Regions from separate parts of the Methylobacterium sp. CM6257 genome, predicted to be linked through region 2. Evidence: riboswitches for the same ligand, from Rfam matches in the RefSeq annotation. Region 2 holds a riboswitch; the other holds the start of a gene.

Region 1 (9,992 bases), 2.7 Mb from region 2:
GCGCTGTCCGGCGTCGGGTTGTAGACGAGGCCGAACCGATAGCCGAGCGCCCGGTAGGTCTTCTCGAAGCGCGATCCGGTCTGCAGGTCCTCCCGGTGGAGCGTCGGCACGTCGAGGCGCACGCCCGTGAGAAACGACAGCCTGTCCGTCAGGATCACCCGGTCCTCGGCGAAGACCGAGGCCTGGCTCGTCTGGGTGGCGTAGGCCGGGCGCGCCCGCCCGGTCTGCGGGAAGGACCCCGGATCGTAGCCGACGAGCGGCACGCTGGTGGTCTGGTCGAAGTAGAAGTTGTTGGTGTGCCGGAAGTCGATGTGGTTGACGTCGAACCCGGCCACGAACTGGTTGGCGAACCCGAAGAGATCGCCCCGGACCGTCGCGTCGAGCCGGTCCCCGACCTGCTCCTGGCTGTGATAGATCTCGAGGTAGTCGCCCCGGTCCACCAGCCCGGTGCCGCGGTTGTAGGAATACTGCTCGACGTCGAGCCAGTGGCGCCGGCTGGTCAGCCGGTAGGCGGTGTTGCGCAAAGTGATGTCGGCGGAGGGTGACCATTCGGCCTTGAGCTGGGTCCAGTTGTCGGCCCAGGTGATCTTCGCGTCGCGGACGTTGTAGTTGTTGAACCGGATCAGGTCCGGGATCCGCCCCTCGACCAGCGGCGTGCCCCAGTAGCGGGCCGGCTCCTGGTAGCCGAGGTCGTGGCTGAGCGTGACGGCGAGATCCGGGCTCGGCTGGAACAGCAAGGCGGCCGAGACCGCGAGGTTGCGGAAATCGCCCTCCGGCCGGATCCAGCCGTCGGCGCGGTTGCCGCTGACGTTGAGGCGGTACGCGAGGGTGTCGCCGAACTCCGCCTGGCCGAGCGCGCCGCCGGAATCGAGGGCGAGCCGCGCGACGCCGTCGGTGCCCACCACGGCGCGCGCGGCGTTGATCGGCACGAAGACTGGCTTCTTCGGGATCACATTGATGACGCCGCCGATGGCACCGTCGCCGTAGAGCACCGAAGAGGGCCCGCGCAGCACCTCGATCCGCTCGACGTTCCAGGTGTCGAACGGGAAGGTGACGGTGTTGGCGCCCACGTAGAAGCGCGTGCCGTCGTAGAGCTGCTGGATCGAGTTCGGGCCGGCGAAGCCGCGGGACGTGAACGCGCCGTTGCCGTTGCCGGGCGCCGCGATCGTGGCGATGCCGGTGGCGTCCTGCGTCACGGCCTCGGCGATCGTGTCCTGGCCGCGCAGCCGGGCGGTCTCGCCCGACACGATGTCGAGGCTCGCCGGCGTCTCCAGGGGCGTCAGGCCGATCCGGCTCGCTGTGCGATCGCGGGTGCGCAGGTTGAGGCCGCTCGGGATGGCGCGGTTCGGATCGCCCCCCTCTCCCTCAACCGAGAGCTGATCCAGTGTGACGGCTTCCTGCGCGGCGGCCGGACTCCCGAGGAGTGCGAGGAGCACGCCGCAGAGCGGCGCGGGTCCGCCGGATTGTGGGCGGATGGTCGATGGTGACATGGCAGAGGAGGTCCATGCGCGGCGCAGGCCGGCCGACTCGTCCTACAAGCAGTGTAATAACATTACAATTGCTGAGGCGCGTCGAAGGCTCGTCGGCCGCAGGCGCATGGATACGCGTCGTGGCTGCGGAGGCGATCGATACGGTGAGGACGGGCATCGGGAGCGGTGTCGCGGGCGCGCTTGCTGTGGCACGTCACCGCGAACGAGGCCTCGCCGACCGCGCTGGCGCACGGGCGTCTCGACACCCGCCAGGACAACCCCGCCCAGCGCGTTTCGCGTGTGACCACGGCTGACGGCAGGTCTCCTGGCTCGCGGGTCGCCGCCCTCGCACCGTCTTCCCGGGTCCTCGACCCAGTGACGTGGTGGTGAAGGGCTCGCCGCTTACAGTTGCGGGGACAGCCGCGGCCTCGGGGCGAGCCCCTCACCGCGTTCCCTTTTGATCCCCGAGGGGAACCGTCGCCGACAGGCTTGGCCGTATCTGGGACCCGCGTCAACCGCCGCCAGCCGGCTGTCCCGCTGTCGGAGCGCCGGACGCCTGCGGGGCACGTGCCTTTGCCGCTGCGCGCGGGCGATGCTACAGCCGGGCAACCCCATCGGTCCGGACATCCGCGACGCCGCGGCCCCTACGCCCGGACGCTCCGTTCGAATCGGGGACGGGTCCCGGCGGAATCATGACGACACGACCTCCCAGAAGCGGCGGCCCGAAGGGGCGCAAGCCTCAGGCCGGCAAGCACCAAGCCGGCAAGTTCCACGCCGAGGGACGCGCCAGCACCGGCCCGCGCACCAGCGCCCGCGACGCCGCCGAGCGCGCCGCCCGCAACCGCGGCGACGATGCCGGCGCGCGCGACCCCTGGGGCGCGCAGGCGCCCGCCGTGCCGGCCCGGGCGCCGAAGGCCCGTGCGGCCGCGGAAGGGACGCAGGCCCGCCGCGCGGCGCCCGCCGGACGCGGCGCACCGGGGGCCAAGCCCGGGTCGAGGCCCGCGGCGACGCGGCCGGTGGCGCCCGCCCCGGGCCCGACCCGGCGCGAGCAGCGCGCCGCGGCCTCCGCGACCCTCGCCTCCGGCGTGCAGACCCTGACGGTCGAGCCGGATGAGGCCGGCATGCGGATCGACCGGTTCCTCACCGCCCGCTTCCCGCTCCTGCCCTTCACCCGGGTGCAGAGCATCGTCCGTAAGGGCGAACTGCGGGTCGACGGCAAGCGCGCCAAGCCCAACGACCGGCTGGAGCCGGGCATGAGCGTGCGCGTGCCGCCGCTGCGCCTCGACCAGCCCTCCGAACGGCCGCGCAACGCCGCGCGCGAGCAGGACGATGCCGAATTCCTGCGCTCGCTGATCCTCTACGAGGACGCGGACATGATGATCCTCAACAAGCCCTTCGGCCTTGCGGTCCAGGGCGGGTCGGGGACGGTCCGGCACGTCGACGGGCTGCTCGCGGCGCTCACCGGCCCGGACGGGCAGAAGCCCCGCCTCGTCCACCGGCTCGACAAGGACACGGCGGGCTGCCTCATCGTCGCCAAGACCCGGCTCGCTGCCGCGACACTCGCCAAGAGCTTCCGCTCTCGGGCGGCGCGCAAGATCTACTGGGCGCTCACGGCGGGCGTGCCGCGGGTGCGCCAGGGCCGCGTCTCGACCTATCTCGCCAAGGAGGAGCCCACCGATGCCGACGCGCGCATGCGCGTGGCCAAGCACGGCGACGAGGGCGCGAGCCACGCGCTGACCTACTACGCGATGGTCGATCAGGCCGCCCAGAAGCTGTCCTGGCTGTCGTTCAAGCCGGTGACCGGCCGCACGCACCAGCTGCGCGCCCATGCGGCCCATATCGGCCACCCGATCGTCGGCGACCCGAAATACTTCTCGGTGGAGAACTGGGAGCTGCCGGGTGGCATCCAGAATCGCCTGCACCTGCTCGCGCGGCGGATTGTCATCCCGCACCCGCGGACCGGCAAGCCCGTGGACGTCAGCGCGCCGCTGCCGCCCCATATGGCCCAGAGCTGGAACCTCCTGGGCTTCGATGCCGCCCGCTACGACCCGATCGTCGAGGCGCCCGAGAGCTGAGCCGATGGGAGCCTGCGCGCGAACGCCGCGCCGCAGCATGCCCGGCGGAGCACGGTTCATGAGCCGGGTGTCTCGTGGGCCGCATACCTTGGCAACCGGATGCCCCGCCTCATATGCTGCGGCGCGCCCCGCCGATCCGCCGCGGGGCCGTTTCCCGGCGGTTCGAGACCCTGACGCATGAAGCTCGCGATGCTGGCCTGCCTCGCCGCCCTGTGCCTCGCTGCGCCGGTCGCACGCGCCGCGCCGGGCGAGCAGGCCAAGTCGGCCCCGCCGGCGAGCGCGCCTCCGTCGGCTGAGGCGCCGCGTCCGGCCGGGTCGCCCGCTGAGCCGGCCGCGGTCGCGCAGCCTGCTCCGCGCCCGACCGGGAGCGCCCGTGCCGAGCGCCGGCGGCGCTCCTACGCCGCCTGCAACCGCGCCTCGCATCAGCGCGGCCTGCGCGGCGGCAAGCGCCGGCGCTTCCTGATCCGCTGCCGCCTCGGCTACGAGCGCACCCGCGTCCCGCCGGCGCAACCGTCCGCGGCCGGGCCGGAATCAGTGCCGAACCCCAGCGCTCCCACGCACCAGCTCCCCGGACGACCGCCGGCCCGCAGCGGACGATGAAGCTCGTCGTGTTCGACGTCGACGGCACGCTCGTCGACAGCCAGCATCTGATCGTCGCGGCCCAGGGGCTCGCCTTCGCGGAGAACGGTCTGCCGGCCCCCGGACGGCGGGAAGCCCTGTCGGTGGTGGGGCTCTCGCTGCCGCAGGCCTTCCGGCGCCTCGTGGGCGAGGACGGCCCGATCGTGGAACTCTCGGAGAGCTACAAGCAGGCTTACAACCGGCTGCGCCTCGACCCCGCCTACGAGGAACCCCTGTTCCCGGGGATGGCCGATCTGTTGGCCAAGCTGCACGCCCGCGACGATGTGCTGCTCGGCCTCGCCACAGGAAAATCCCGGCGCGGCGTCGACCGCCTGATCGCGCATCATGGTTGGGCGGAGTGGTTCGCCACCACCCAGAGCGCCGATGACGCGCCGTCCAAGCCCGATCCGACCATGCTGCGGCAGGCCATGGTCGAGGCGGGCTGCAAGCCCGACGCGACCGTGATGGTTGGTGACACCACCTTCGACATCGCCATGGCGGTGTCCGCCGGTGCTGCATCCGTGGGGGTCGCCTGGGGCTACCATCCGCCCGAAGCCCTCTACGGAGCCGGGGCCGTGACGGTGGTACCGAGCGCAGGCGCGCTGGAGGGCCTGCTCCTCGACGGTGTGGAGACGGCGGTCTGACGCCCCGGAAGGCTCGCGCGCGAGCCCGAGAACGCCTATCTCGCATCCATGAGCGATGAGACGACAGACTGGCTCGGCGAACCGGGCGGTGACGAGCGACCCGATCCGGTGCGGGCAGCCCGCGATCATGCCAAGCCTGCCCTCCCCCGGCGGTTCTACACGGAGTCCGGATTCTCAGAGGATGCGGACGGGTTCCGGCTGACCCTCGATGGACGTCCGGCCAACACGCCGGGCCGCAACCCGCTGCGCCTGCCCAGCCAGGCGCTGGCCGAGAAGGTTGCGGCCGAATGGGCGGCCCAGGACACCCTGATTGACCCGGCAGGGATGCCTCTGACCCGCCTCGCGAACACGGCCATCGACGGCGTCGCACCCCGGCACGCAGCGGTCGCGGCCGACCTCTGCGCCTATGCCGGCACGGACCTCCTGGCCTACCGGGCGGGAGACCCGGAGCGGCTGGTGGCGGCGCAGGGAGCGGCCTGGGATCCGATCCTCGACTGGGCGCGGGATGAACTCGGCGCCCGGGTGATTCTCAGCGAGGGCGTCATGCATGTGGAGCAGCCGCCCGACACCGTGCGGGCGCTCTCGGATGCGGTGACGGCGGTGGCCGATCCGTTCCATCTGGCGGGCCTGCACACGCTGACGTCGCTCACCGGCTCCCTGCTGATCGCCCTGGCCGTGCTCCGCGGGCGTCTCACGCCGGCCGAAGCCTGGGCGGCGGCCCATGTCGACGAGACCTATCAGGCCGAGGTCTGGGGCCGGGATGCCGAGGCCGAGGCGCGCCTCGAGGCCCGCCGCGCGGAATTCGAGGCGGCCGCCGACCTCGTCGGTGCCCGGCGCTGAGCGAGAAGCGCGCGCGCGGGTCGATTGCGCAGATGCACTTGCGCAACAATCCCGGACTCGGTGCGTAAGGGCGCTGCGGCCGGCTGACTCCGGGCGGAGAGTGCATTACGGTCTCGTCTCGCTGTGTTCGAGTCGACGATGCGTACCGATCAGGCCGTTCAATGTAGGTTCGAAGATGAGCTGACCGCGCTTATGGCGCGTAAGCAATCTTCGGAAGACGGATGGTCCCGCTGCGCACTGTTCGATGCGGTGTCGGACCTCGAGTGCAGGGCTCTCATCGGCGGTGCGTCAGACCTGACCTTGCGGAAGATTGCGGAAATCCGCTTCCTCGCCGGCATCCTGCGCGAGGCCGTTCGGCCCTTCCCGATTGCGCCTCTGCGGACGGTTCTGAGAGTGCGCCAACGCGTGGATGCGCGCAGCAGCATCCGTGCACCGACGGAGGCGGATCTCGGCTTCGTCTGAGGTCGGGGGCGCCGGGCCTATCCTTTCGCGGCCAGGGCGGACCGGATCTTCGCCTCCAGGGCGGCGGGCTTGGTCGCGGGCGCGAACCGTCCGACGACGCGACCGTCGCGGCCGACGAGGAATTTGGTGAAGTTCCACTTCACCGCCCGCGTGCCGAACAGGCCGGGCTTGGTCCGGGTGAGATGCTCGAACAGCGGCTCGGCTTCGGACCCGTTGACGGCGATCTTGGCGAGCACCGGGAAGCTGACGGCGTACCGCAGGGAGCAGAAGCGCTCGATCTCGTCGGCGTCGCCCGGTTCCTGCGCGCCGAACTGGTTGCAGGGGAAGCCCAGGACCGTGAGGCCCGCATCCCGATGGCGGCGCCAGAGCGCCTCCAGCCCTTCGTATTGTGGGGTGAAGCCGCAGCGTGAGGCCGTGTTGACGACGAGCAGCACCCGGCCACGATGCTGCGCGAGCGGGTACGGGCTCCCATCGGCCGATCGGACAGTGAAATCGTGGACAGTGGTCATGCCTGAGCAGTCGGCCAAACCGGGCGGCCCCGCAAGATCCTCCAGCGCTCCTTCCCGAAGGAGCCCCGCTTTTCGCGAGGACGGTCCCGCTGCGTCGAGGCTCCCTGCGGCGGTGATTTCTAATGTGGTTTATGGCCGAAGCGGCGAGCCTCGCGTACGACCTCGGCAATCGCAGCGACGAACCTCGGCATGGCCGCGAGTGAGGGTTGGCCGCACCCCCGCCTAGTGCTCACTGGGGTGCGTAGATGCCGCGCTTTCACTTCCACGTCCATGACGGCCACTCGGAGCTGGACACGGAAGGCGCCGAGCTGTCGGACAGGCAGGCCGCCCGGCTGGAGGCGATACGCCTCGTCGGCGACATCCTGAAGCACGATGCGCACCGGATCGCCCTGGGGGAGGACTGGCGCATCGAGGTCACCGACCATTCGGGGCTGGTCCTGTTCCAGATGACATTCCTGGTGGTCGAGTCGCCCGTGATGTGCAGAGGTGCCGCTGCGGGGTGCTGAGGCGATGCGGCGCCCCCACAGCCGGGACCGGCGCATCCTGGTCCTTCCGAGCGCGGTCGAACCCGGATGCTACCGCTGGGTCATCCGCAATCTGGACGGCACCTGCCTGGCACGCTCGCCCTGCGCCTTCGCGTCGCGGGCGGCGGCCCGGCTCTCCGCCTCGTGCTGGGACCACGATCGCGCGGGGGGCGCGTTGCGCGTCCTGATTGTCGACGACAACGTGATCTACGCCGACGCGCTCCGCAGCCTGCTCGAACGGGAGGCCCACACGGTGGTCGGCATCGCGGATCGTGCTGCCGCGGCCCTAGACCTGGCCCGTGCGGAGCAGCCTCATCTCGCGCTGGTGGACCTGACGCTGCGCGACGGGTGCAGCGGACCTGATATCGGCCGCCGCCTCGCCCGGGAAGGAGTCGGCGTGCTGTTCCTCACCGCCACGCCGCATCTCGCACCGACCGGCATCCCGGGCGTTCTGGACACGCTGCCCAAGCCGGCCGGGGACGCCCGTCTCCTGCGCGCGGTCGCGGCGGCCCGGATGCGGATCCAGGGGGGCTGCTAGCCGCCTCGAAGATCGCGCCCATCAGCCGCCTTTTCGTTCAGGCTGGAACCTTCTGCACGTCGAAGCTCGGGCCCTGCGGGGTCATTCGCTCACGCGAGACGATGCGCTCGTCGGCGGACACGATCCCGAGGCTCACGTCGCGGTCCGGCAGGACGACGGTGGTGCTCTTGTTGACGTGCACCAGCACGTGCCTCCGCAGCTGCACCGAGGCCACGGCCCAGCGCTTCAGCTGCCCGTAATAGGGTTCGCGCCGCCACGCATTCGCCTGGCCGGGATCGACCTGCACGTTCATGTTGCGCGTGATCGGATCCAGGCTGAGCACCATCTTGGCGCGGTCGGGCTTCCATTCCGGCCCGAGCCAGCCCTCCGTCATCCAGAGGCAGTGGAACGCTCGGCAATGGTCGGGCCGGGTGGCGTGGATGGCGCAGCCCTGGCCGGCCTTGGTGTGGCGGCACCATTGCCCCGCCACGCTCTCGACCGCGGGCACGTCGTAGACCTTGCAGCAGAGCGTGCAGGCCCCGCAGGCGCGGCCGGGTGCGGGCTGGGCGGCGAAGGCTTCGGGATTGAGCATGGAGCGTACGGCGTGAGCGGCATGCATCCGGCAACGGCCGGACGCGGATCCGGCGGGCTACCTGCCTGTGCTTCGGGTCGGTAGTGTGGCGGCGGATTCCCTCGGCTTGAGGACCTTGCGACCGATGCTCTCGAACCTCGCGACCCGCGACGTCGAAACCCTGCTGCACCCCTACACCAACCTATCGGCGCACCGGCACACCGGCCCACTGGTTCTGGAGCGCGGCGAGGGCGTCCACGTCTATGACACGGAGGGTCGGCCCTATATCGAGGGCATGTCCGGCCTGTGGTGCACGGCCCTCGGCTACTCGAACGCGGAACTCGTCGAGGCGGCCCGGGCGCAGATGGCGCGCCTGCCCTTCACGCACCTGTTCTCCGGCCGCAGCCACGATCCGGGGATCGAGCTCGCCGAGACCCTCAAGGAGCTGATGCCGGCGCCGGCCTCGAAGATCTTCTTCACGTCGTCGGGTTCGGAAGCCAACGACACGCAAGTGAAGCTCACTTGGTACTACAACAACGCCCTCGGCCGGCCGAAGAAGAAGAAGATCATCGCCCGCCAGAAGGGCTATCACGGGGTCACGGTGGCGAGCGCGTCGTTGACCGGGCTCGCGGCGAACCATGCCGACTGGGACCTGCCGCTGCCAGGCTTCCTGCACGTCTCCTGCGCCCACCACTACCGGGGCGCCGAGCCGGGCGAGACCGAGGAGGCCTACTCGGCGCGGCTGGCCGCCGAGCTGGAGGACACGATCCTGCGTGAGGGGCCGGAGACCGTGGCGGCCTTCATCGCCGAGCCGGTGATGGGCGCGGGCGGGGCGATCGTGCCGCCGCGGGGGTACTTCGCGGCGATCCAGGCGGTGCTGGCGAAGTACGACGTCCGCATGATCGCCGACGAGGTGATCTGCGGCTTCGGCCGGCTCGGAACGTGGTTCGGCAGCGAGGCCCTCGGAATCCGGCCGGATTCGATCTCCTTCGCCAAGGCCCTGACCTCGGCCTACATGCCGCTCGGCGGCGTGAGCATCGACGAGCCGCTCTATCAAGCACTGGTCGGCCAGAGCGAGAAGATCGGCACCTTCGGGCACGGGACCACCTATTCCGGTCATCCGGTGGCCGCCGCGGTGGCCCTCAAGGCGATCGAGATCTACCGGCGCGACCGGGTGATCGAGGGTGCGGCCGAGAAGGCGCCGCATTTCCAGCGCCGGCTCTCGGCGCTCGCCGGGCACGACATCGTCGGCGAGGCCGGGGGCATCGGCCTGATCGGTGGCCTGGAGATCGTGGCCGACAAGGCCACCAAGCGCCAGTACGATCCCAAGGCGGGCGTGGCCGCCCGCTGCGTCGCCTTCGCGCAAGGAGAGGGGCTGATCGTGCGGGCGCTCGCTGGCGACCGCGTGGCCGTCTGCCCGCCGCTGATCATCGCGCCGGACGAGATCGACGCGCTGTTCGACCGGCTCGGCCGGGCGCTGGACCGCACCCGTGAGTGGATCCGCGCCGAGGGGCTGCAGGCGATGCCGGGCTGACGCGTCTGGTCGGCGCGGCCGGGTCAGGGCGCGCCGCGCTGCGCCTCCGGCTGCGGACTCGCCTGGACCCCTCCGGGCGTCAGGGGCGTGATCCGCAGCGTGGTGATCCGGTTCTTGGCCTTCCGGAGCACCTGGAACCGGAAGCCGTGGAAGTTGAAGGCCGTCCCCTGGTCCGGGATGGTCCGGGCCTCGTGAATGACGAGGCCCGCGATGGTGGTGGCCTCCTCGT
Region 2 (9,992 bases):
CGGTCCGGGTCGCGCAGGATCGCGTCCGCGATGGTGCGGGCATTGCCGCGCTTCCCGCGCTTGCAGAAATGCACCAGCACCGGCGCGCGCATCAGGATTCGCTGCGCCTTCACGGTCAGCAGCTCCGGGTCGCCCGGGCCCATCCCGACGCCGTAGAGCGTGCCGGTCATCACGGCAGCAGGGATCTCCTCGGCGGGGCTTCCGAGGCGTTCGAACCCGTCCATCACTCGACCTCGCTGGCGAGCGCGTTGACCGCGGCGGCCGTCATGGCACTGCCGCCGCGTCGTCCGTGGACGACCACGAACGGGACGCGGCGGTCCCGGGCGAGCGCCTCCTTGGATTCCGCTGCCCCGACGAACCCGACCGGGATGCCGATGACGGCCGCTGGGGGTGCAACGCCCGCATCGAGCAGTTCCAGAAGGCGAAACAGGGCGGTCGGCGCGTTGCCCACGGCCACGACGCTGCCCGGCAGGTGCTCGCGCCACAGCTCCATGGCGGCGGCCGACCGGGTGGTGCCGAGGCTCTTGGCGAGATCCGGCACCCGCGGGTCGCCGAGCGTGCAGATCACCGGATTGTCGGCGGGCAGACGTGCCCGGGTGACGCCGTCGGCCACCATACGGACATCGCACAGGATCGGCGCGCCGGCCTGAAGCGCCGCGACGCCCGCCTCGGCGAAATCCGCCGACATCTCCACATCGGCCGGCAGATCGGTCATCCCGCAGGCGTGGATCATCCGGACGACGACGCGCTCGGCGGCCCCGGACCAGCGCGCGAGATCGGCCTCGGCGCGGATCATCGCGAAGGAGCGCGCGTAGATGGCGCCGCCGTCGCGGACATAGTCGTAGCGTGACGGGGATTCGTGCGCCGCGGCCGGCTCCGATTCTGTCTGGCGCAGGGCGTTCTGGCTCGCGCTCATGCCGGTCTCCTAGTCCCCCCGCATTCCGATCGAGCAGTCTCCGGCGCGAAGGCAGCCGCAAGCCCGACACTCTCGGCCCTTCCTAAACGCTCCAGCACGGCCTCGATAGGGAGGTAGATCGTCGGCTCATCGCTGGGGGCGCCCCCGATGACCGCCCCGTAGACGCCCTCTCGACCGACGAGGGTCACGTCGGCCGGACCCGGCCGTGCGCAGCCCTTGGCGCAGCCGGAGACGTGCGCGGAGGATCCCGCCATCGCCAGGGGCCGGAACACCTCCGCGAGGCGTGCCGCATCCGCGAGCGTCGGCGTCGATCCGGACGCGCAGCCCGGCGCACCCGTGCAGGCATCGATCCTGCGCCGGGGGTCGTCGGATGCGACGATGAAATCCGCTGCGAGATCCGCCAGGACCGTCGCCGCCAGTGCGCCGGCCGTCGCAAGCAGGACGAAGCCGCGCGTCGGTGAGAGGCGAATCTCGTCCGCGCCGATCGTTTCAGCCGCGGCCGTGATCCGGTCGAGGGCGTCGGCGGCGCAGCGGCCGAAGGGCGCGTCGATGGCGAGAATCTGAAGGCCGGCTTGCGTCCGGAGGCCGGCCGAGGGTGCGAATGACATCAGGCTCGGGGAGGCACTGCACGGCCCCGCCTCCCGCGCGAGAGTGGGAACATGCGTCCCGCCTTTGGAGCGCAGCGCTTCGGTCAGCGCGGTCAGCTCGTCTTCCGGAACATCGCGGATCCGGCGCTGGCCAGTTCGCGCGAAGGCGGCGAGCAGCGCGGCCACGGCCGCAGCGGCCTCACTCTCCCCGCAGGTCAGGAGTTCGCGCTGCCCCTGACCGGAACGGATCGCGATCACGACGCCCGATCCCCGGGCGACCAGGGCGCAATCGGCTTCCGGCATCGCCACGTCGCGGCGGCCCTCGATCACGACCAGCGACTTGGCCGGCAGCCCTGGGATGCCGAGCCCCGCCGACTCGACGGCGTGGGCGAGCGCCGGCACGTTGATCGTCTCGGCGGGATCGCGGCCGGCCAGGGGGCTCGTGAGGGTCAGGCGTTGCGGGCCGCCATCGGCGCGCACGTCGCCGAGGCCGACATCCTCCAGCAGACGGGCGAGTGGCGCGCGGCTCGCCGCGGTGACACCCCGGATCTGGAGATTGGCCCGGGCGGTGATGTCGAGATGCCCGTTTCCGAACCGGCGTGCCCCGCCCGCGACGGCGCGGGCTTGGACGCGCGTGAGGATCCCGAGGGGCGGGTGTACCCGAACCAGAAGCCCGTCCCCCGTGGGCATCGGGCGAGCGAGTCCCGGGCACCAGCCCCGGCGGGTGGGGGCCTCGGGCAGGGCGCGGCGACGCGGGTGCTCCGGTGCGGTCACGCGGCCGCCTCCGGCATCAGCGCGTCGGCCGGGAGCGCGTTGCGCCGGCTGTGCCACAGTCCGCGGTCGCGGGCCTCGTCGAAGCGCTCCAGGATCGCCCGAGTGGCCGCGGGGTTGGCGGCCCGGAGCTTGTCGAATACCTCGGGATCGGCGACCCAGGCGACGTAGAGACTGTCGAAGCCGGCATCGGTCACGGCGTCGCTCGTGGCGGCGAGCACGAAGACCGCGTCGAGCCCCTGCGCCAGCTCCTGTGCGCCGCGGTAGCCGTGACGGAGCTGGGCGGCGATCCAGCGCGGATTGGTCAGCCGTCCGCGGATCAGACGGGCGGCGTCCTCCCGGGCAGTGCGGGCCTTCGGCCGCTCCGGCACGGAGACATCGAGGCTGTAGAGCGCGGGGTTCGCCCCCTCCAGAGCTGCGGCGGCCGCGAAGCCGCCCATCGCGTCCACGGCCGCGTCGCCATCGAACAGGTCGCGCTCGGCCACGTCGAAAGCGTGCAGATAGGCGTCGGCTGCCGCCACACGGGCCGCGAAATCCGCATCCGGCCCTGCGCGGTCGCCATAGGCATGGGTGCTGGCCGCCAGATAGGCGCGCCCGAGATCGGCTCGGGCGTCCCAAGCACCGTCGAGGGCGAAAGCGGCCGTGCCGGCTCCGTAGCGGCCGGGCGCCGCGCCGTAGACTCGGATGGCCGCCTCGCCGCGTCGCCGGGCGGCCGCCAGCGGATTCTCGTCATCCGCCTCGTCCCGATCCGCCACCGCCCGGGCGGCACGATCGATCAGCGTCAGGGTCTCGGGAAACGTGTCGCGGAAGGCGCCGGAGACCCGCACCGTCACGTCGATGCGCGGCCGGTCAAGCATCGCCAGCGGCAGCACCTCGAAGCCGGTGACGCGGGTGCTGGCATGGTCCCAGACCGGGCGCACGCCCATCAGCGCCAGGGCATGTGCCACGTCCTCCCCGCCGGTGCGCAACGTCGGCGAAGCCCAGAGGTCCATGACGATCCGGGCCGGATAGGCGCCCTCGTCCTGAAGGTAGCGGGTGACCACCGCCTCCGCGGCCTTGGCGCCCAGGAGTGCCGCGGCGCGACTCGGGATGGCCCGCGGATCGAGCGTCGCGAGGTTGCGTCCGGTCGGCAGCACGTCGGCGCGCCCCCGGGACGGCGAACCGGCCGGTCCGGGCGGAACGAACCGGCCATCGAGCGCGGCCAGCAGGCCCATCCGCTCTCCTGCCGCGCTCGCGGCGCGTTTCTCAGCTGCCCCATCGGGCGCGCGGCCGAAGACATGCAGGCCGTCGCGGAACACGGTTTCGCCGAGATCGCAGAGATGGGCGTCGAGCCGGGTCAGCGCCTCGTCCATCGGGGTATCGAACCCGATGCCGGCGCCGTCGAGCAGGCCGGCCGCCTCGGCTTCGTCGAGGATGGCGCGGGCGATCAGCCCGGCCCGGCGCGGGTCGAGAACGCTGGCGGCGGCGTATTCCTCCACCAGCTCGCGCAGGCGCGCGGCCTCTGGGGGCAGATCACGCGCGACGGCGTCCGGCGTCAGGTGGCCCAGGGCGATCCCGCCAAGGCGCCGCTTGAGCGGCGCGGCCTCTCCCGGATCGTCGACGATGAAGGGGTATATGACCGGCAGGCCGCCCACGCAGAGCGCCGGGAAGCAGCCGGGCGACAGCGCAACCGCCTTGCCGGGCAGCCACTCGGTCGTCCCATGAGTGCCGAGCTGCACGAGCGCGTCGAAATGCTGCCGCAGCCCCAGATGGAACGCCAGATAGGCGTGAGTCGGGACGCGCTCCGGATCGTGGTAGCCGGATTTCCGGTCGGCATCGCGTCCACGATCGGGTTGGAGGAAGAGGGCGACTGTCCCGCCCGCCTTCCCGGCAGGGCAGGGGGGCGTCTCGCGGCAGCTTTCAACCCTCCGAAACCGGAATGCGCCGTCGATGCAGGCGCTGTCGGATTCCGGCGCCCCCCAGGCCGCGTCCAGGGCTGCACGGATCTCTTCGGGAAGCTCTCCGAGCCAGGCGACGTAGTCCGCCAGCGGCACGCGAAATCCCGGTTCGCCCTCGGTCAGGAGACGCATCAGCTCCGCCGAGTCCGGCAGGGTCTCGATCGCGTAGCCGGAACCGGCGAGGTCGGCGCCGATCGCGCGGGCGCTCTCGGGCGTGTCGAGGCCGACCGCGAAACCGGCCCGGCCGCCCCGCGCCGGATAGTCGGACAGGACCACGGCGATCCGCCGGTCGGAGCGGGGCAGGGCGGCGAGACGCAGCCAGCCGGCGGCCCGCTCCGCCAGGGCTGCGATCCCGGGCGCATAGGGCACCGCCCAGCGCTCGGCGAAGCCCGCCACCTCCGGCGCCTCCTCCTTGAAGGAGATCGGGAAGCCCGAGAGCCGGCCGTCGAATTCCGGAAGCGCCACCTGCATGGCGAGGTCGGCCGCGCCCAGGCCCCGGGCCGAGGCCTCCCAGGCCGTGCGCGGCGCGCCGACGGTGAAGGCCTGGAGCACCGGGCGATCGACGCCGTCGAGAACGAAGTCGATCCCGTCCTCGCGGGCCGAGAAGGCGGTGGCGGCGATCACGAGATCTGGCCTGCGCTGCCGCACGGCCCCGGCGACCGCGGCGGCGGCCTCCGGTTCCTTCAGGCTCGACACGGCCATCGGCAGAACCCCGATCCCGCGGCTGCGCAGGGCCGCAATCAGGGCGACGAACGGCGCCGTGTCGCCGCTGAGCACGGCGGACCGGTAGATCAGGAGCAGGACCAGCGGCTCCGTCCGCGTTCTCGATTCCGCGAGCGGGACCGCACTCCCGGCCGCCGCGACGGCCGTGTCGAGCGCGAGCACGCCGCAGCTCGGACACCAGGGAAAACCGCGCGGCAGCGGCTGGGGCGGTTCCACCCTGAAGTCGGCGCCGATCCGGGCGGCCAGCAGCCGCAGCATCTGCCGCAGATTCTCCGGGCCGCCGGCGCGGAAATAGGCGTCGAGGCGCTCGGCGAGGTCGGGGTCGGTCGAGTAGGCCGCGAGCCGTGGGTCGGGCCGGTCGTCGCCCGGCAGCACCACCAGCACGATTCCGTGCGCCCGGGCGGCCTCCGCGCAGCGCTCGACCCCGTAGCGCCAGTAATCGAGCCCGCCGAGGCAGCGGATCACCACGAGCTTCGCCCGCGCCACCACGCGCTCGACATAGAGGTCTACCGAGAGCGGATGCCGGAGCTTCGCGAGCTTGGCGAGCCGCAGGCTCGGGAGGCCCGGCTCCGCGGCCTGCGCCTGCCCGATGCCGGCGAGATCGCTGTCCGTGAACGAGAGCACGACGAGGTCGCCGGGATCCTGCCCGAGATCCACGGCCGCCTCGCCCTCGTCGAGGGAGACGGCATCGATGCGCACCAGATGCATCGCGGCGATCCTCAGACCGTGGGCCGGCGCGCGGTCGAGCCGCCGCCGGCCGAGAGGACGCGCGCGGCCGCCTTCATCCCGCGAGGGCCGCGGCGACCGCGCGCTGATCGAAACCCTTCAGGCCGATCACCACGAGCTTGCCGTCGCGGCTCTCGCCCGTCCGCCAGGGTCGGTCGAAATGGTGGGTCACGCGCCGGCCGACACCCTGCACCACGAGGCGCATCGGCTTGCCTTCGACCTCGGCGAAGCCCTTGATGCGCAGGACACCCTCGGCCTCGGCCGCCTTCTCGACGCGGGCAGCGAGATCGCCGGCCGTCGCGGCCGGGCGGACCGGCAGCGCAACGGTCTCGAAGTCATCGTGGTCGTGATCCTCACCCTCGCCGTGGTGCGAGGGGCGGGAGGCGAGGTCGTCCTCAGCGGCGGCGCCGAGACCCAGCAAAACGAGCGGGTCGATGGCACCGTTCTCGGTCTCCACCACCTTCACGGCCCGGGGCAGATGGTCTTCCACCTCGGCGCGGACCCGGGCGCGGGTCGCGGCGTCGATCAGGTCGGCCTTGTTGAGCACCACGAGATCGGCGCAGAGCAGCTGGTCCTCGAACACCTCTTCCAGCGGGTTGTCGTGATCGACCGACTGGTCCGCTGCCCGCTGCGCTGCCAGCGCCTCCGGATCCTCCGCGAAGGCGCCCGTGGCTACCGCCGGCCCGTCGACCACCGCGACCACGCCGTCCACGGTCACCCGGGAGCGGATCGCCGGCCACTGGAACGCCTGAACCAGGGGCTTGGGCAGGGCGAGGCCGGAGGTCTCGATCAGGATGTGCTCCGGCGGCTCGGCGCGGCCGAGCAGGGTCTCCAGCGCCGGCACGAAATCGTCCGCCACCGTGCAGCAGATGCAGCCGTTTGGCAGCTCGACGATCGCCTCCTCGGTGCAGCCCTCGATACCGCAGGCGGCCAGGAACGACTTGTCGAAGCCGACATCGCCGAACTCGTTCACCAGGATGGCGAGGCGGCGACCCTTGGCGTTCTCCACCACGTGCCGGACCAGCGTCGTCTTGCCGGCCCCGAGGAAGCCGGTGACGATGGTGCAGGGGATCTTGTTCACGAGGGTCATTCCGCGGCCTCCAGGGTGCCGGCGGGGAGCGGGCGGGGTTCGGGAAAAGGGGGAATCCGCGCGATCACGCCGGTGCGGAATGCGGCCGGGCGCTCGCGCCAGGGCACGACGCCGTCGGGCGTCACTGCATAGGCCGCAAGCCCGCTCAGGATGGTCTCGGCCGAGGCGGCCGGATCCATGTCGCCGTACACGTAGGTCCAGCGGTCCGGGGACGCGACCGCCACGGTGCAGGGTCGCTTGCACACGGACAGGCATTCCACCGGCTCGATCCGCAGCCCGGGCGCGTCCGCGCTCCGGGCCCGCAGCGCGTCGAGGAGCCGCGCTCCGGCGCGAGGCCCGTCGGGGTCGTCGCCCGCGCGCCGGCAGGTGGTGCAGACGTAGAGGACGGTTTCAGGCACGGGCCGGCCCTCGGGACGTCTCGCGCGCAAAGGCCTGCCACGCCCAGCCGAATCCCTGTCCGATCAGCATCCAGAACACGAAACTGATCGCCAGCGAGCGGGCCGCGAACTGTGCGGCGAGCGCGGCCGGAAGTTCGGAGGCCCCCGCTGGCGCCTGTGGCGCTCCGGCCAAGTGCGGCGCGATGATCAGGATGAGGCCGCCCAGTATGGCGATCAGCGAGCGGCGGATTCCGATCAGGTAGAGCCCCATCCCGGTTGCCGCTGCGGTCACGACCCACCACGCCTGACGGGCCGCCAGCGGCGCGGCCTCGCTGCCGGGCAATTGCGGCGGGAGGCCGAGGCCCGGTGCCAGAGCGACGCTGGCAAAACCCGCCACCGCGAAGGCGAGCCCGAGCTGCGGGGTCGGATCGCGCCCGCAGGCGAGCATCACGGCGCCGAGCAGCAGTGCATAGCCGACGCCGCCCACCAGGGTCGCCAAGGCCGTGAAGGCCATCCGCGGCAGACCCTCGCCCGGTTGCCATTCCGGTGCAGCCTCGGGCGCGGCGTGATCGTGTCCGGCATGGGCCAGGACGATCGGCAGCCTCTGCTCAGCCTGATGCGTCGGTTCCTGATGCTCGTAGCGCTCGGCGGCCAGGATCAGCGGGGAGGTGAGCGTCAGCTCGAGGCCTGTCACGACCGCAGCCGCGAGGAAGCCGGCGGCCAGCGCCGCCGACAAAAGCCGGATGATCATCCCTGAGTCGAGGGCGTCAGTGACAGGGGAAGTTCTGGGTGTGGCGGAAGTCGTGCGCCGCGTTGTGCAGCGCGATCGCCGGCGAGAAGCCCGCCATGAACAGCAGGCCGAGGCCCAGGAAGGCTGCGAGCGCGACTGCGAGGGGGCGCTCGGCGGAACGGGTGCCGGCGGCGACGAGGGCGAGGGTCGAGGTGGTCATCAACGTGTCTCCAGCCGCCCCACCGGCGGCATTGCGGGATTCTGTCGTGACGGCAGGTCTCCTGGCTCGCGGCTCGGCGCGCCTGCCGCCTTCCCGGAACGCTCCGGTGGCCGTCTGGCAGGCGCTTGCCGCTCACAGTTGCGGGGGCAGCCGCGGATTCGAGGCTTGCGCCCCTCACCGCATTCCCTTTTCACCCCGTGGCCGGGGCACCGTCACGCGGCCGTTGTAGACGCATGCCGGCTTGCGCACAACGGAGAGCCTGCAGGGATTTCACGGCCGGCTGGAGGCCTTCTTCGAGGCTTGCGCACTGCGCAAGCACCTCGGGATGAGGGGTTTGGTTGGACAGCTCCTGTAAGACGTACTCCGCAACATTGCACGTCGAGAGACCTGCTCCCGCCCTTATCCCGCCGGTGCCCTCAGGGTGTCTCCTTGAGATGCTCGGCCGGCGCCCCGGCTGCCGGTGCGGGGCCGGCGTCGCGCGCCTTCAGGGCCTCCGTGAACAGCCGCTCGACATCCGTCCTGAACGCCGCCCGGGAATCCGGCCGCGTATAGAACATGTGGCCACCCGGATAGACCGCGAGGTTTAGGCGATTCGCCCCATAGGCGGGGACCTGCGCCAGCAGGAGCTTCGAGGCGTAGTAGGGCGTCACGAGGTCGGTGAAGCCGTGCGCCACCATGACCCGCAGGCGCCCGTCCAGAGCCAGCACGTTCTTGAGGTTCGAGAGTGATTCGGGTGCCTGACGGCCCGAGCCCCAGCTCCAGCCGCGGTTCACCGCGCTGTTCAGCAGCTCGTAGCGCATATTGGGCACCGGCCACTTCAGTGTGCGCGCGTAGAGGTCGATCATCGCGCTGGTCAGGGGTGCCTGAAGCGCCGTCAGCTGGGGATCGTCGAAGCTCGACTGTGCGGCATCCGGGTTCGGATCCCAGCCGGTGATGCCGGTGTCGTAGGCGCTGGTGACGCGGCCTTCCGAACGGTCGATCTCGCGCTGGACGCTGCGGGTAGAAAGGCGCGCGGCCTGGGCGCGCACGAGGGCGACATCGAGCCCGACGAGGGGTGCCACCTTCTCGGTCATCCGCGCCACCGCCGCCGCGTCGCCCGGTCCCTTGAGCAGATCCGCCAGATAGGCACCGGACGCGTAAGCCTCGGCATCCCCCAGCAGCGCCGGCGTCGGCACGGTGCCTGCCCGTTCCAGCGCGCTCGCCGCAAGCGAGGGCAGCTTCAGCACGTACCCCCACGGATTGGTGCGCGGCGTCTCAAGCCAGCCGAAATCCAGTACCGGCGAGAGCAGCACCATCCCGGAGAGGCCGACGCCGATCTCCTGCTGCAGCTTCTCGGCGATCAGGGGCCCGCGGAATCCGCCATAGCTCTCGCCGACGTAGAATTTCGGGCTCGCCATCCGGTCGTTGACCCGGAGGTAGCGAGCGATGGCCGCCGCCAGCGTCGACGCGTCGGTATCGATATTCCAGTACGTCTTGCCGTTTCCGTCCGCCGCGCGGCTGTAGCCCGTGCCCACCGGATCGATGAAGACGAGGTCGGTGAAGTGGAGCCAGGTACCGTCATTGGGCGTGAGCGCCACCGGCTGCGACGGGCTGATGCTGTCCCCACCGACGGGCAGCCGCCAGGGGCCGATGGCCCCGATGTTCAGATAGGCCGAAGACGCGCCGGGGCCGCCGTTCACCGCAAAGGTGACGGGGCGCTCACGGCCGGCCTCGGGTGCCACCGTGTAGGCCACGTAGGCGATCTCGGCCTGCAGCTTCCCGGCCTCGTCCACCAAGGGGAGGGCGCCGGCCGTGGCGGTGAAGTCGAGGGTCTTGCCGCTCGGGAACGTCAGACTGTGCCGCGTCGTGGAGTCGGGCGGCAGCTTTCGGCCCTCCGGGCCACGCGGCGCCTGCCGGGCTTCCGAGTCGGCATTGC

What was found. A riboswitch is a leader RNA that binds a small molecule or an ion and turns the genes downstream of it on or off. The one in region 2 is predicted to bind cobalamin.
Region 1: linked by a shared signal. The riboswitch ahead of ACYCO6_RS11450 (TonB-dependent receptor) and the one ahead of ACYCO6_RS24355 (CbtB domain-containing protein) in region 2 are both predicted to bind cobalamin.

The regions. Positions count from the first base shown of each region.
Region 1 covers NZ_CM137735.1:2,307,583-2,317,574, reverse strand. The annotation lists gene ACYCO6_RS11450 (TonB-dependent receptor) at 1-1,490, opposite strand, end outside; cobalamin riboswitch at 1,768-1,963, opposite strand; gene ACYCO6_RS11445 (RluA family pseudouridine synthase) at 2,162-3,544, shown strand; gene ACYCO6_RS11440 (hypothetical protein) at 3,722-4,144, shown strand; gene ACYCO6_RS11435 (HAD-IA family hydrolase) at 4,141-4,806, shown strand; gene ACYCO6_RS11430 (ATP12 family chaperone protein) at 4,855-5,646, shown strand; gene ACYCO6_RS11425 (hypothetical protein) at 5,785-6,108, shown strand; gene ACYCO6_RS11420 (glutathione peroxidase) at 6,126-6,617, opposite strand; gene ACYCO6_RS11415 (DUF6894 family protein) at 6,863-7,123, shown strand; gene ACYCO6_RS11410 (response regulator) at 7,128-7,679, shown strand; gene ACYCO6_RS11405 (hypothetical protein) at 7,717-8,250, opposite strand; gene ACYCO6_RS11400 (aminotransferase) at 8,375-9,763, shown strand; gene ACYCO6_RS11395 (HlyC/CorC family transporter) at 9,787-9,992, opposite strand, start outside.
Region 2 covers NZ_CM137735.1:5,014,217-5,024,208, reverse strand. The annotation lists gene ACYCO6_RS24390 (precorrin-2 C(20)-methyltransferase) at 1-224, opposite strand, end outside; gene ACYCO6_RS24385 (precorrin-8X methylmutase) at 224-916, opposite strand; gene ACYCO6_RS24380 (precorrin-3B synthase) at 913-2,193, opposite strand; gene cobN (cobaltochelatase subunit CobN) at 2,274-5,642, opposite strand; gene cobW (cobalamin biosynthesis protein CobW) at 5,716-6,750, opposite strand; gene ACYCO6_RS24365 (DUF1636 domain-containing protein) at 6,747-7,148, opposite strand; gene ACYCO6_RS24360 (CbtA family protein) at 7,141-7,878, opposite strand; gene ACYCO6_RS24355 (CbtB domain-containing protein) at 7,895-8,077, opposite strand; cobalamin riboswitch at 8,112-8,306, opposite strand; gene ACYCO6_RS24350 (S10 family peptidase) at 8,494-9,992, opposite strand, start outside.